2 regions of the Streptomyces sp. NPDC101165 genome follow, and region 1 is predicted to be linked to the other one. Evidence: predicted binding sites of a transcription regulator. Region 1 holds the regulator's gene; the other holds the start of a gene.
The links. The regulator HrcA, encoded in region 1, represses chaperone genes, less so after heat shock. The targets are predictions, from matches to a motif close to TTNGCACTCNGNNNNNCNGAGTGCNAA.

Region 1 (7,316 bases):
ACCATCGGCTGACGTCAGCCTCCCAGCAGCAGCCACTCCTGCAGCTCCACCAGGTTGCCCTCGGGGTCCTTGAGGTGGGCCACCCGCATGCGGTCGGTCATGGGGGCCGGGCCGTGGAGCAGGGTGGCGCCGCGGGAGGTGATCTGCTCGCAGTAGGCGTCGAGGTCGTCGACGCGCAGGACGACCAGGGAGCGGTGGCCGTTGGTCGGCTCGCCCAGTTCGTTCAGGATCTCGGCCATCATGGCGCGGTCCTGCAGGGCGATCCCGGCGGAGCCGGCGTGCGGGCTGAACTTCTCGTACGGGCCCTCGGTGGCGCCGGACTGCGGCTTGAGGCCGAGGACTTCGGCGTAGAAGTGGTAGCAGGCGGCGAAGTCGGTGACGAGGAGCCGTACCTGTGCGAGTTCCATCGTGTTCCCCCGGATTCTCAGGACCAGCGGCCGGTGCGGCCCAGGAGCAGGGCTGTGGCGGCGGTGCCGGCGGTGGAGGTGCGCAGCACGGTGGGGCCGAGCACGTGGGCCCGTGCGCCCGCCTCCTCGAAGAGTGCCAGCTCGTCGCGGGAGACGCCGCCTTCGGGCCCCACGACCAGCACGATCTCGCCCTCGGTGGGGAGTTCGGCGGTGGCGAGGGGAGCGCTGCCGTGCTCGAAGTCGGAGTGGAGGACGGCGGCGAAGTCGGCTTTGGCGAGAAGTGCGGCAACCTGTTTGGTCGTCGCCGCGTCCGCGACCTCGGGGAAGCGGACCCGGCGGGACTGCTTGCCGGCCTCGCGGGCGGTGGCCCGCCACTTGCCGAGGGCCTTCAGCCCGCGCTCGCCCTTCCACTGGGTGATGCAGCGGGCCGCCTGCCAGGGCACGATGGCGTCGACGCCGACCTCGGTCATGGTCTCGACGGCGACCTCGCCCCGGTCGCCCTTGGGCAGGGCCTGGACCACGGTGATGCGCGGGGCGGGCTCCGGCTCCTCGGAGACCGAGGTCATGTGGACGATCAGCCGGTCCTTGCCCTCGACGCCGATCACCTCGCACACCGCGTAGCGCCCGGCGCCGTCGGTGAGGACGACCTCCTCACCGGGCTGCAGCCGCTTCACGGAGACGGCGTGCCGCCCCTCGGGCCCGTCCAGGACGTACCGGTAGCCGTCCGAGCGGAAGTGCTCGACGACGAAGACCGGAGCCGTCATCGCCCGTCACCTCCGTCCGACAACGCTGTCCCCGCCGCATCGATCTCGCCGACGAGGACCTTCACCAGCTCCCCGGCCGGCAGCTCGCGGGCCATCCGGTGGCCCTGGCCCGCCCACAGCGCCATGCCCTGGGCGTCCCCGGCCTTGGCTGCGGCCTTGCGCAGCGGAGAGGTCAGGTGGTGGATCTCGGGGTAGGCGGCGGGGGCGTACGGGCCGTGCTCGCGCAGGAAGCGGTTGACCAGGCCCCGCGCCGGGCGGCCGGAGAAGGCGCGGGTCAACTCGGTGCGGGCGAACAGGGGGTTGGTCAGAGCCTGCTTGTGCAGCGCGTTGGCGCCGGACTCCGGGGTGGCGAGGAACGCCGTGCCCAGCTGGGCCGCGCTCGCGCCGGCCGCGAGGACGGCGGCGATCTGGCTGCCGCGCATGAGGCCGCCGGCGGCGACGACCGGGATGCCGACGGCCTCCCGGATCTGGGCGATCAGCGAGAGCAGACCTATGCCGGAGCCGTCGTTCTCGGGGATGTCCCGGTGGGTGCCCTGGTGGCCGCCGGCCTCCAGGCCCTGTGCGATCACCGCGTCCGCGCCGGCCCGCTCGACCGCGAGGGCCTCCTCGGCGCTGGTGGCGGTGACCAGGGTGAGGGTGCCGGCACGGCGCAGGGAGTCGAGGACGTCCCGGCCCGGTACGCCGAAGTGGAAGGAGACCACCGGCACCGGGTTGTCGAGGAGGACCGCGAGCTTGGCGTCGTAGCCGTCGTCCCGGCCGCTGTCGGGGTCGCCCAGCTCGGTCTCGTACCAGGCGGCCTCACCGGCCAGCTGGTGCGCGTAGACCTCGACGGCGCCCGACTCTGCGTACTCGGACTGGGGCATGAAGAGGTTCACGCCGAAGGGCCGGCTCGTGAGCCCCCGCAGCTGCTTGATCTCCTGGTACATGCCGTCGGCGGTCTTGTATCCGGCGGCGAGGAATCCGAGGCCGCCCGCCTCGGACACGGCGGCGGCGAGCTGCGGGAGGGAGACACCGCCCGCCATGGGGGCCTGCACGATCGGGTGGGGGAAGAGATCGGTCAGTGCGGAGGACATGACGGCATGTTGTCACGTCCTTTGAACAAGTCCGAATCCGGGCTTCCCACGGCATAGGCCACCGGCATGCGGGGTGCCGAAGCACCCCGCAGCCGATGGTTCAGCGCCCGTTGAAAGCGTCCTTCAACCGCGAGAACAGCCCCTGCTGACCCGGCTGGAACTGTCCCTGCGGACGCTCCTCGCCGCGCAGCTTCGCCAGCTCGCGCAGCAATCGTTCCTGCTCGGGGTCGAGCTTGGTCGGGGTCGTGACCTCGACGTGGACGATCAGGTCACCCCGGCCGCCGCCGCGCAGGTGCGTGACGCCCCGGCCGTGCAGCGGGATCGACTGGCCGGACTGGGTGCCGGGCCGGATGTCGACGTCTTCCATGCCGTCCAGGGTCTCCAGCGGCACCTTGGTGCCGAGGGCCGCCGCCGTCATCGGGATCGTGACCGTGCAGTGCAGGTCGTCGCCGCGCCGCTGGAAGGTCTGGTGCGGCAGCTCGTGGATCTCGACGTAGAGGTCACCGGCCGGACCGCCACCGGGGCCGACCTCGCCCTCGCCGGCCAGCTGGATGCGGGTGCCGTTGTCGACACCGGCCGGGATCTTCACCGTGAGCGTGCGCCGGGAGCGGACCCGGCCGTCGCCCGCGCACTCCGGGCACGGGGTCGGCACGACCGTGCCGAAGCCCTGGCACTGGGGGCAGGGGCGGGAGGTCATGACCTGGCCCAGGAAGGACCGGGTCACCTGGGAGACCTCACCGCGGCCGCGGCACATGTCACAGGTCTGGGCGGAGGTGCCGGGAGCGGCACCTTCACCGTTACAGGTGTTGCAGACGATCGCGGTGTCGACCTGGATGTCCTTGGTCGTCCCGAAGGCCGCCTCGTCCAGCTCGACCTCGATGCGGATCATCGCGTCCTGGCCGCGCCGGGTGCGCGAGCGCGGGCCGCGCTGAGACGCCGTACCGAAGAACGCGTCCATGATGTCGGAGAAGTTGCCGAAGCCACCGGCCCCGAAGCCGCCCGCTCCGGCGCCGCCCGCCTGGGAGAGCGGGTCGCCGCCGAGGTCGTAGACCTGCTTCTTCTGCGGGTCCGACAGCACCTCGTAAGCGGCGTTGATCTCCTTGAACCGCTCCTGGGTCTTCGGATCCGGATTGACGTCCGGGTGCAGCTCGCGTGCGAGCCGACGGAACGCCTTCTTGATCTCATCCTGCGACGCGTCGCGGCGCACGCCGAGAACGGCGTAGTAGTCCGTGGCCACTTACGACTCCGCCAGGATCTGTCCGACGTACCGTGCCACTGCGCGTACCGCTCCCATCGTTCCCGGGTAGTCCATGCGGGTCGGTCCGACCACGCCGAGCTTGGCAACCGCCTCGCCGCCCGAACCGTAGCCGACCGACACGACGGAGGTGGAGTTGAGTCCCTCGTGGGCGTTCTCGTGCCCGATGCGCACGGTCATGCCCGGATCCTTCGCCTCGCCGAGGAGCTTGAGGAGCACGACCTGCTCCTCAAGGGCCTCCAGGACGGGCCGGATCACGAGGGGGAAGTCATGCCCGAAGCGGGTGAGATTGGCGGTGCCGCCGATCATCAGCCGCTCCTCGTTCTCCTCGACCAGTGTCTCCAGCAGAGTGGAGAGCACTGCGGAGACCGTACCGCGATCCTCGACGTCGAAGGCCTCGGGCAGGTCCTCGACCAGGCGCGGCACGTCGGTGAACCTGCGGCCCGCGACCCGGCTGTTCAGCCGGGCCCTGAGGTCCGCCAGGGACGCCTCACCGAAGGGTGCCGGACAGTCGACCATCCGCTGCTCGACCCGGCCGGTGTCCGTGATCAGCACGAGCATCACGCGCGCGGGGGCGAGTGAGAGCAGCTCCACGTGCCGCACGGTGGACCGGGTCAGGGACGGGTACTGCACGACGGCGACCTGCCGGGTCAGCTGCGCGAGCAGCCGTACCGTGCGCGCCACGACGTCGTCGAGGTCGACGGCGCCCTCCAGGAAGTTCTGGATCGCGCGGCGCTCGGGCGCGGTCATCGGTTTGACGCCCGCGAGCTTGTCCACGAACAGCCGGTAGCCCTTGTCGGTGGGGATGCGCCCGGCACTGGTGTGCGGCTGGGCGATGTACCCCTCGTCCTCCAGGGCCGCCATGTCGTTGCGCACGGTCGCCGGGGAGACGCCGAGGTTGTGCCGCTCGGTGAGCGCTTTCGAGCCCACCGGCTCCTCGGTGCCCACGTAGTCCTGGACGATGGCGCGCAGCACCTGAAGCCTGCGTTCACTCAGCATTCGCGCGCACCTCCAGCATGTCGTCCCGTCGGCTCTTCCGGTCGCCCGCCTGGCACTCTGCGTGTCCGAGTGCCAGCCTTCCCCAGCCCAGTGTACGGGCGTGGGGTACTCACTGGGCAAGGTCGGTCCTGCCGTACCAGCTTGTACCGCTAGCGTCGCGGTATGACGGTGACTTGGGAAGAGCTGGGGTGGGAGCGGCTGGCGCCCGGGGTGGGGCGGTGCCGGCTGCCCGGCTGGGACTGCACCGTGGGCCTGGTTCTCGGGGCGGGTACTGCGTTGGTCGTGGACGCCGGGTCGAGCCCGGCCGAGGGCGAGCGGCTGCGGGCCTGGGCGGAACAGCTGGCGGGGCACGGTGTGACCCATCTCGCGCTCACCCATCCCCACTTCGACCACGTCTTCGGCACGGCCGCCTTCACCGGGGCGCAGACGTATGCGGCGGTGGGCGTCGACGCGGTGTTCGCGTACGAACGCGAGGAGCTGCGCCGGGACGCGGTCCGGCACGGACTGCCGGCCGCGGACGCGGACGCGTCCGTCGCCGCCCTGACGTCTCCCCGCCACCTGGTCTCGGGCGAGTGGACGCTGGACCTCGGCGACGGCCGGCAGGTGCTGCTGGCCAACGTGGGCCCCGGCCACACGGCCCACGATCTCGCGGTCCTCGTCCCCGGCTCGGTCTCCGGCGCCACCGAGATCGTCTTCTGCGGCGATCTGGTGGAGGAGTCCGGTGAGCCCCAGGCGGGCCCGGACGCCGTACCGTCCCGCTGGCCCGACGCCCTGGACCGGCTGCTCACCCTCGGCGGCGAGGACGCGCTGTACGTCCCCGGTCACGGTGCGGTGGTCGACGCGGCGTTCGTACGACGGCAACGCGACGAGCTGGCAGCGCGATTCGGCGTGTCGTGAGTGCAGGTCGGCGGCTTCTCCTATCGTCATCCGAATGCGCCCACCCGTCTCCCGCCATCGCCCTTCCAACGAGGGCCCTTCGGGCCCGCGCCCTCGTATGTACTCCCCGGACCTGACCCCGCCCTGGAAGAAGCCCAAGCCGGTGCCGGAGGTCCCGGCGGAGCCCGGCCTGGTGGTCGAGGAGCCCGGCACCGGTTTCTGCGGCGCGGTGATCCGCTGCGAGGCGGGCACGGTGACGCTGGAGGACCGCTTCGGCAAGCACCGGGTGTTCCCGCTGGAGCCGCGCGGCTTCCTGCTGGAGGGCAGGGTGGTCACCCTGGTGCGGCCCGCCTCGGGTCCGGTACGGCCCACCCGTACGGCGTCCGGTTCGGTGGCCGTCCCCGGCGCACGCGCGCGTGTGGCCCGGGCCGGCCGCATCTACGTCGAGGGCCGGCACGACGCCGAACTGGTCGAGAGGGTGTGGGGCGACGACCTGCGCATCGAGGGAGTGGTCGTGGAGTACCTGGAAGGCGTGGACGACCTGCCGGCGATCGTGGCGGAGTTCGGGCCGGGGCCGGACGCGCGGCTGGGCGTGCTCGTGGACCACCTCGTCCCGGGCACGAAGGAGTGGCGCATCGCCGAGTCGGTGACGAGCGAGCACGCGCTGGTCGTCGGGCACCCGTACATCGACATCTGGGAGGCCGTGAAGCCGTCGTCCCTGGGGATTCGCGGCTGGCCCCGGGTGCCGCGCGGGGAGGACTGGAAGACGGGCGTGTGCCGGGCGCTGGGCTGGCCGTCGGACAACACGGGGGCGGTGTGGCAGGCGATTCTGGCGCGGGTGGGCTCTTACAAGGATCTGGAGCCGGAGCTGTTGGGGCGGGTGGAGGAGCTGATCGACTTCGTCACGGCTCCTGCCGGGTGAGCCCGGCGGCGGCCGGCTGCCTGAGGTAGGAGCCGGGCTGTTCGACGCGCCCGAACCACAGCTCGGGCGGAGCCCAGCGGCGGAGCGCGCGGTCGTACACGCTGAAGAAGTGCCGTACGTCCAAGCGGTAGCGCAGCCGGGGCAGCCCCTCGCGCAGCGGCGCCGTGTCGCGGACGAACTCGCGGAGCAACGGGTCGTCACGGTCGATGTCACCGCGGGGGCACAGCTCCACCGTGTGGACCAGCCTCCGGCCGACGCGCGTCCAGTGGAGGCCGACCCCGGCCAGCGAGTCCCAGGGGATCAGCACGGCCTTCCCGTGCCGCAGGACCCAGAACCCGTTCGCGTCGAGGGCCGTGACCAGTCCGCGCCACCGCAGCACCGTGCGCAGCGCGAACCCGGACCAGACCAGGCCGAGCAGGCAGACCAGGGCGACGACGTGGAATCCCTGGTCGATCAGGACCAGCAGGCCGAGCACGCCCACCCCGCCGAGCAGCACCACCAGCGGCAGCGTCCACAGCAGCCACCGCAACCCGTACCGCACCACGGTGGCGTCCGGATCCGGCCGTCTGTCAGAGATCATGGCCGGGAACTGTACCCAGCCCGACGATCAGTCGACCAGATCCCGCACCACCGCGTCCGCCAGCAGTCGCCCGCGCAGCGTCAGCACCGCTCGCCCCTCCTCGTACGGGCCGGACTGCAGCAGGTCGTCCGCCAGGGCACGTCGGGCAGCCGCGAGCCCCTCCGGCTTCAGCAGCGACAGCGGCGCCCCCTCCCGCAGCCGCAGCTCCAGCAGGACGCGCTCCACCCGGCGGTCCTCGTCGGACAGCAGTTCCCGGCCCGCGCCCGGTGAGCGGCCCGATGCCAGCGCCGCCGCGTACGCGCCCGGGTGCTTGACGTTCCACCAGCGCACCCCGCCCACGTGCGAGTGCGCCCCCGGCCCGGCGCCCCACCAGTCCGCACCCCGCCAGTACAGCTCGTTGTGCAGGCAGCGGGCCGCCTCCGAGGTGGCCCAGTTGGAGA
Region 2 (7,316 bases), on a different contig from region 1:
CGCGGCCCGGTCCGCGCCCAGGATGCCGGTCAGCAGCTCGGCCGCGATGTCGTCGGGCAGCAGACGGAAGTAGTCCGGCGGGGCCCAGGGAGTGTGCGAGAAGTGGCCGATGCGCAGGTCGGGGCGGAGCCGGCGGAGCATCCGGGGGGTGAGGGCCAGGTGGTAGTCCTGGACGAGCACCGCGGCGCCGTCCGCCGCCTCCTCGGCCAGCGCCTCGGCGAAGGCGCGGTTGTACGCCTCGTACGACGCCCACTGCCGCCGGAACTCCGCGTCGAAGACCGGCTCCAGCGGGGTCTGGTACAGCATGTGGTGGACGAACCAGAGCACCGAGTTGGCGATGCCGTTGTACGCGTCGGTGAACACGGTCGCGTCGATGTCGAGCATCCGCACCCGCTGCCCGCCGGTCTCCTCGGCCGGCAGCAGCCCGCCGTCCGCGCGCCGTACCGCCTCGCGGTCGCCGCCGCCCAGCGCGGCGCACACCCACACCGCATTGTGGTTCGGCCCGATGGCCGACAGCCCCGAGACCAGCCCGCCGCCGCCCCGCTTGGCGAGCAGCGAACCGTCCTCGTGCACCTCGTACGAAACCGGGCCGCGGTTGGACGCGACCAGCACATCAGCAGTGTGCGCGGAAGCCATGGTCCTCAACCTAGCCCGGCCCGGAAACGCTCAAACGTACGGTCTGCCCCGGAAGGGGGCTGTATACAGCCGTTCTCGTGCGCCCCTCACGCCACCCGGCGCGCCGCGTACTCCGCGATCTCCGCCATCGGTGGCCGTTCCTCGGTGTCCACCGAGTAGGTGCGTGGCTCGAACCCGTCCTCGCCCCGCTCGAACTGGGTGAGGGACGGCCGGACGAGGTGTCCGCGGGCGAGCCTGAGCTGTGCGGTGCGGTAGATCGCCGCGGCCATCCGGCCCAGCGCCTGGCCGTCCTGGTGGCGGTGCTTGCGCACGCCGACGTCGACCTGGGCGAGGGCGTCCAGGCCCACCAGGTGCAGGGCGTCGACCAGCATGCCCAGCTCGACGCCGTAGCCGACGGGGAAGGGGAGCTGTTCCAGCAGCGAGCGGCGGGCCGCGTACTCGCCGCCGAGCGGCTGCACGAAACCGGCCAGCTGCGGCCAGTGCATGTTCAGCAGCGGGCGGGCCATGAGTTCGGTGACCCGGCCGCCCTGCCCTGCTGCGCCGCCGAGCGGGCGGTCGTACATCGCCTTGACCAGGTCGACGCCCGGCTCGGTGAGCAGCGGGCCGACGATGCCGGAGACGAAGTCGGAGGAGAACTCCTTCAGGTCGGCGTCGATGAAGCAGATGACGTCCCCGCTGGTCACCAGCAGCGAGCGCCACAGCACCTCGCCCTTGCCGGGGACGGCCGGGATGCGCGGGAGGATCTCGTCGCGGTGGACGACCCGCGCGCCCGCCGACGCGGCCACCTCGGAGGTGCGGTCGGTGGACCCGGAGTCGACGACGACGATCTCGTCGACGAGCGGGACCTGCTGCATGAGGTCGTGACGGATGATCGCGACGATGTCGCCGACCGTCTTCTCCTCGTTCAGCGCGGGCAGGACGACGGAGACGGACTGACCGGTGCGCTGTTTGGCGGCGAGTATCCGGTGGAGCGGACGATCGGTCACGGACCAGGAGCGGGCGGCCAGCCAGCGCTCGACTTCTTCCAGCACGGTCTGCGGCTCCTCACTGTCGTGATCACAGGGCGTGACCGTGTGATCCATCTCGCGGTTCGGACGACTATCTCAACTGTCCTGGCCTTCGGTTACAGTCTTGAACAACGCCGGTGACCATCGCATGTCAGGGTCAACGAGCGTTGACAACCACATACAGCTCATCCAGAGGGGCAGAGGGAAACGGCCCGATGAAGCCCCGGCAACCCTCCAGTCGGTTCTCGTTCTCCAGCGAGGCTCCCGGCTAGGGAAGGTGCCAAATCCGTCTCACGGCGAGATGCGTCGTGAGGAAGATGAGGAGAAAGGGCCTCGCCTCCATGGCTGTGCAGACAGTTGCAAGCACCAGCAATCCCACCGTAGACCTCGGCCCCGCCGCGGCGCTGAGCTGTCGCGAGTGCGGTCACCGGGTGCCCCTCGGGCCGGTGTTCGCCTGCGAGGAGTGTTTCGGTCCGCTGGAGATCGCCTACGACTTCTCCGCCTACGACACCGAAGAACTGCGTAAGCGCATCGAGTCCGGCCCCGCGAACATCTGGCGTTACGCGCCGCTGCTGCCCGTCCCCGCCGACGTGGCCGACAAGCCCAACATCAACCCGGGCTGGACCAAGCTCGTCAAGGCCGACAACCTGGCCCGCGAGCTGGGCGTCACCGGCGGGCTGTACGTGAAGGACGACTCCGGCAACCCGACGCACTCCTTCAAGGACCGGGTGGTGGCCCAGGCCCTGGAGGCCGCGCGTGCCTTCGGCTTCACCACGCTCTCCTGCTCCTCGACCGGCAACCTCGCCGGTGCCGTCGGCGCCGCCGCCGCCCGCGCCGGCTTCCGCTCCTGCGTGTTCATCCCGCACGACCTGGAGCAGGGCAAGGTCGTCATGGCCGCGGTCTACGGCGGCGAGCTGGTCGGCATCGAGGGCAACTACGACGACGTGAACCGGTTCTGCTCCGAGCTGATCGGTGACCCGGCCGGCGAGGGCTGGGGCTTCGTCAACGTCAACCTGCGGCCGTACTACGCGGAGGGCTCGAAGACCCTGGCGTACGAGATCTGCGAGCAGCTCGGCTGGCGGCTCCCGGACCAGATCGTGGTCCCGATCGCCTCCGGCTCCCAGCTGACGAAGATCGACAAGGGTCTGCAGGAGCTGATCAAGCTCGGGCTCGTCGAGGACAAGCCGTACAAGATCTTCGGTGCGCAGGCCGAGGGCTGCTCGCCGGTGTCCACCGCCTTCAAGGCCGGTCACGACGTGGTCCGCCCGCAGAAGCCGAACACCATCGCCAAGTCGCTGGCGATCGGCAACCCGGCCGACGGCCCGTACGTCCTCGACATCGCCCGCCGTACCGGTGGCGCGGTGGAGGACGTGACGGACGAGCAGGTCGTGGACGCGATCAAGCTGCTGGCCCGGACCGAGGGCATCTTCGCGGAGACCGCCGGCGGTGTGACGGTCGGCGTGACGAAGAAGCTGATCGAGGACGGTGTGCTCGACCCGACCCTGACGACGGTCGTCCTCAACACCGGTGACGGCCTCAAGACGCTGGACGCGGTGGCGGGTACGGGGCTCACCGCGACGATCCGTCCCACCCTCGAGTCGTTCCGCGACGCGGGGCTCGTCTGAGGGCCTCGTCCTTTCGTTTCCGTCTGCGGGCCGGTGGGGGCTGGTCACGCAGTTCCACCCCGACCGGAGGTTTCAACGTGAGCGTCACCGTCCGCATCCCCACCATCCTGCGCACCTACACCGGTGGCCGGGCCGAGGTCGCCGCCGAGGGCGGGACCCTCGCCGAGGTCATCCAGGACCTGGAGAAGAATCACACGGGCATCGCGGCCCGCGTTCTCGACGACCAGGGCAAGCTGCGCCGCTTCGTCAACGTGTACGTCAACGACGACGACGTCCGCTTCGAGCAGGGGCTGGAGACGGCGACCCCGGACGGCGCCGGTGTCTCCATCATTCCGGCCGTCGCCGGCGGCTGATCAAAAGTGGAGCATTACCTTCGGTAACCGTGGTTACCGATTGTTCATCGAATGGCCTCCTCCGTGAGAGAAGCGGAGGGGGCCATTCTGCGTGATTGAGCGCGGTACAGTTGGGGAACGCGTGCTGGGGCTGCGGGTCGCAAGCCCCGGAATCATGCGTTACGCCCGGTGAGAAGTGGCCAAAGTGCCCGGGCTATATGCGCCTTTTTGCGCCTTTCATGGAGCCCGACTTGCCCTGAATTCGGACGAATTCTCGGCAGATTCCGGATCGGGCGCGTCCAGAATTCTCGTCCGATTGACCTGTTGCAGAGGGCAGTTGGACAGATACATTCAGCCGCGGTCGACGCGTTCCGGCGCACGCCCCCGACCAATGGGGGGTGAGGTCTGACCCGGGTCCGCGAAGTGTGGATCTGTGCAAGGGCCAGTAATAGGGGAGTTAGGCATGGCTCAGGGCACCGTCAAGTGGTTCAACGCGGAGAAGGGGTACGGCTTCATCGCGGTCGACGGTGGTGCGGATGTTTTCGTCCACTACAGCGCGATCCAGATGGACGGTTACCGCACCCTGGAAGAGGGACAGCGGGTCGACTTCGAGATCTCGCAGGGCCAGAAGGGCCCGCAGGCGGACATGGTCCGGCTGGCGACCAGCTGAAGCACGCGTCGACTGAACAGCGACGTTCTTCTGTTTCATCTTCGAAGGGCCCGCACCTCCCGGGGTGCGGGCCCTTCGTCATGCCCGGCGCTCCCCTGTTCGCGTGCGGCTGAGTGCACCCTCCGGCACCCCCGAGGCGCTTGCACTCGGGGGTGCCGAGTGCTAATCATTGGCGTTAGCACTCTGAAGGTGAGAGTGACAAAGAAGGACCGGGTCGGTGAGGCCCGCAGGCCAGGTGGGGCAAGGAACCACAGGTCGGCGAGCCGTCCGTCGCGGGCGCGGGCGCGGTCCGAAGGAATCACCCCCAGTCCTGGAGGGACCACTTCACATGGCCAAGATCATCGCGTTCGACGAGGAGGCGCGGCGCGGCCTCGAGCGCGGCATGAACCAGCTCGCGGACGCCGTCAAGGTGACGCTCGGCCCCAAGGGCCGCAACGTCGTCCTCGAGAAGAAGTGGGGCGCCCCCACGATCACCAACGATGGTGTCTCCATCGCCAAGGAGATCGAGCTCGAGGACCCGTACGAGAAGATCGGCGCCGAGCTGGTCAAGGAAGTCGCGAAGAAGACGGACGACGTAGCCGGTGACGGCACGACGACCGCGACCGTCCTGGCCCAGGCCCTGGTCAAGGAAGGCCTGCGCAACGTCGCCGCCGGTGCCAACCCGATGGCCCTGAAGCGCGGTATCGAGAAGGCCGTCGAGGCCGTCTCCGCCGCCCTGCTGGAGCAGGCGAAGGACGTCGAGACCAAGGAGCAGATCGCCTCCACCGCGTCCATCTCCGCCGCCGACACCCAGATCGGCGAGCTGATCGCCGAGGCCATGGACAAGGTCGGCAAGGAAGGCGTCATCACCGTCGAGGAGAGCAACACCTTCGGTCTGGAGCTCGAGCTCACCGAGGGCATGCGCTTCGACAAGGGCTACATCTCCGCCTACTTCGCGACCGACATGGAGCGCATGGAGGCGTCGCTCGAGGACCCGTACATCCTCATCGCGAACTCCAAGATCGGCTCCGTCAAGGACCTGCTCCCGCTCCTGGAGAAGGTCATGCAGTCGGGCAAGCCGCTGCTGATCATCGCCGAGGACGTCGAGGGCGAGGCCCTGTCGACCCTGGTGGTCAACAAGATCCGTGGCACCTTCAAGTCCGTCGCCGTCAAGGCCCCGGGCTTCGGTGACCGCCGCAAGGCCATGCTCGGCGACATCGCCATCCTCACGGGCGGCGAGGTCATCTCCGAGGAGGTCGGCCTCAAGCTGGAGAACGCGACCCTGGACCTCCTGGGCCGCGCCCGCAAGGTCGTCATCACCAAGGACGAGACCACCATCGTCGACGGTGCCGGCTCCTCGGAGCAGGTCGGCGGCCGGGTCAACCAGATCCGCGCCGAGATCGAGAACAGCGACTCCGACTACGACCGCGAGAAGCTGCAGGAGCGCCTGGCGAAGCTCGCCGGCGGTGTCGCGGTCATCAAGGCCGGTGCCGCCACCGAGGTGGAGCTCAAGGAGCGCAAGCACCGCATCGAGGACGCCGTCCGCAACGCGAAGGCGGCCGTCGAGGAGGGCATCGTCGCCGGTGGTGGCGTGGCCCTGCTGCAGACCTCCGGTGTCTTCGAGAAGCTGGAGCTCGAGGGCGACGAGGCCACCGGTGCCGCCGCTGTGAAGCTGGCCCTGGAGGCCCCGCTGAAGCAGATCGCCGTCAACGCCGGCCTCGAGGGCGGTGTCGTGGTGGAGAAGGTGCGCAACCTGACCCCGGGCCACGGCCTGAACGCCGCGACCGGCGAGTACGTCGACCTGGTCGCCGAGGGCATCATCGACCCGGCGAAGGTGACCCGCTCTGCTCTGCAGAACGCCGCCTCCATCGCCGCGCTGTTCCTCACCACCGAGGCCGTCATCGCCGACAAGCCGGAGAAGGCCGCCGCGGCCGCTCCGGGCGGCATGCCGGGCGGTGACATGGACTTCTGATCGACCTGACGGTTGATCGCCTGTCCTACGGACCGAGGGCGGTGCTTCCAGCTTCTGGCTGGGGGTGCCGCCCTCGGGCGTTTTCAGGGCTCAGGTGTCCTGATCAGTCGGTTCCTGAGAGTAATAGGAGCCCACTGCGGGCTGACCCGTGTAGTTCGGCCCGGCGGCGGGATCGGCACCGACGTAGCGGAACGGCGGTCGGATGTCACGGGCGCCATCGAGGGTGAGGCGGTGGTGCCGGGAGCTGTAGCGGAACCCGGCGGCGCGGAGGGCGGAGAGGGCGGCCCGCCCGGCGGGTGAGCCGTCGGCCCAGCGGACGGAGTCGGGGTCGAAGTGGGTGATGAACAGTCCGTCGGGGGTGAGCCATGAGGCGGCCCGGCACAGAAGCCCCAGCTGATCGCCGATGTAGTGGAGACCGTGTACGCAGGTGATGAGGTCGTACGTCCGTGAGGGCGCCCAAGAGGAAACGGAGGCGACGATCTCCTCCAGGACGGGCGGCGTCGGCGCCCCGGGCGCGAGCGGCCCCACGAGGTCCACGGCGGTGAGCACGGCGTCGCTCGACAGGGCACCGGCCGCCTCACGCAAGGCCCGGCCCTCACCACTGCACAGGTCCAGCCAGGAGGGAGCGGGACGACCGGCCAGCCGGGCGAGGGGATCGAAGCCCAACTCGCGGGCGTAGCTGTTGACTCCGGTGAGCCCGCGTTCCCGGTTCATGGAGTTGTTGGCCACGACGGAGGACCGCTCCAGCTCGTCGCTCGCGGAGATCAGTGGGGGTTTCGGCATACGGTCAGTCTGCGTAGTCCTTGAGCTCCTCGGTCTCCAGGGTGATGCTCACCGGCGGTGGGAGCTCGACGGCGGCGCCCCAGGGGTGGGACGGGGACTGCTGGTAGCGGCCGTCCTTGGGCTCGCTGTAGACGGTGACCGTGTTGTTGTCGCGGTCGATGAGGTGACAGACGGGGATGTCGACTGCTCCGTAGCCGACGGGCTTGTCGACGCGGTCGCGCTGGTTGGTGTCGCGGTCGTGGGAGGTGATCTCCACGGCCATGAGGGCGCCGTCGGCCGGGGACCAGTTGCCGTGTCCCTTGAAGTGGCCCC

Region 2: a site for HrcA is predicted at 4,410-4,436, ahead of groL (chaperonin GroEL). Genes of this name have one in related genera too.

The regions. Positions count from the first base shown of each region.
Region 1 is NZ_JBIWPG010000002.1:528,086-535,401, reverse strand. It holds gene ACIRVH_RS05890 (VOC family protein) at 15-407, opposite strand; gene ACIRVH_RS05885 (16S rRNA (uracil(1498)-N(3))-methyltransferase) at 425-1,171, opposite strand; gene ACIRVH_RS05880 (nitronate monooxygenase) at 1,168-2,244, opposite strand; gene dnaJ (molecular chaperone DnaJ) at 2,345-3,481, opposite strand; gene hrcA (heat-inducible transcriptional repressor HrcA) at 3,482-4,498, opposite strand; gene ACIRVH_RS05865 (MBL fold metallo-hydrolase) at 4,661-5,395, shown strand; gene ACIRVH_RS05860 (DUF3097 domain-containing protein) at 5,430-6,296, shown strand; gene ACIRVH_RS05855 (hypothetical protein) at 6,277-6,876, opposite strand; gene hemW (radical SAM family heme chaperone HemW) at 6,904-7,316, opposite strand, start outside.
Region 2 is NZ_JBIWPG010000011.1:172,250-179,565, forward strand. It holds gene ACIRVH_RS24555 (trehalose-6-phosphate synthase) at 1-636, opposite strand, end outside; gene ACIRVH_RS24560 (glucosyl-3-phosphoglycerate synthase) at 723-1,667, opposite strand; SAM riboswitch class I at 1,826-1,967, shown strand; gene thrC (threonine synthase) at 1,985-3,268, shown strand; gene ACIRVH_RS24570 (MoaD/ThiS family protein) at 3,346-3,621, shown strand; gene ACIRVH_RS24575 (cold-shock protein) at 4,064-4,270, shown strand; gene groL (chaperonin GroEL) at 4,599-6,221, shown strand; gene ACIRVH_RS24585 (class I SAM-dependent methyltransferase) at 6,312-7,004, opposite strand; gene ACIRVH_RS24590 (Uma2 family endonuclease) at 7,009-7,316, opposite strand, start outside.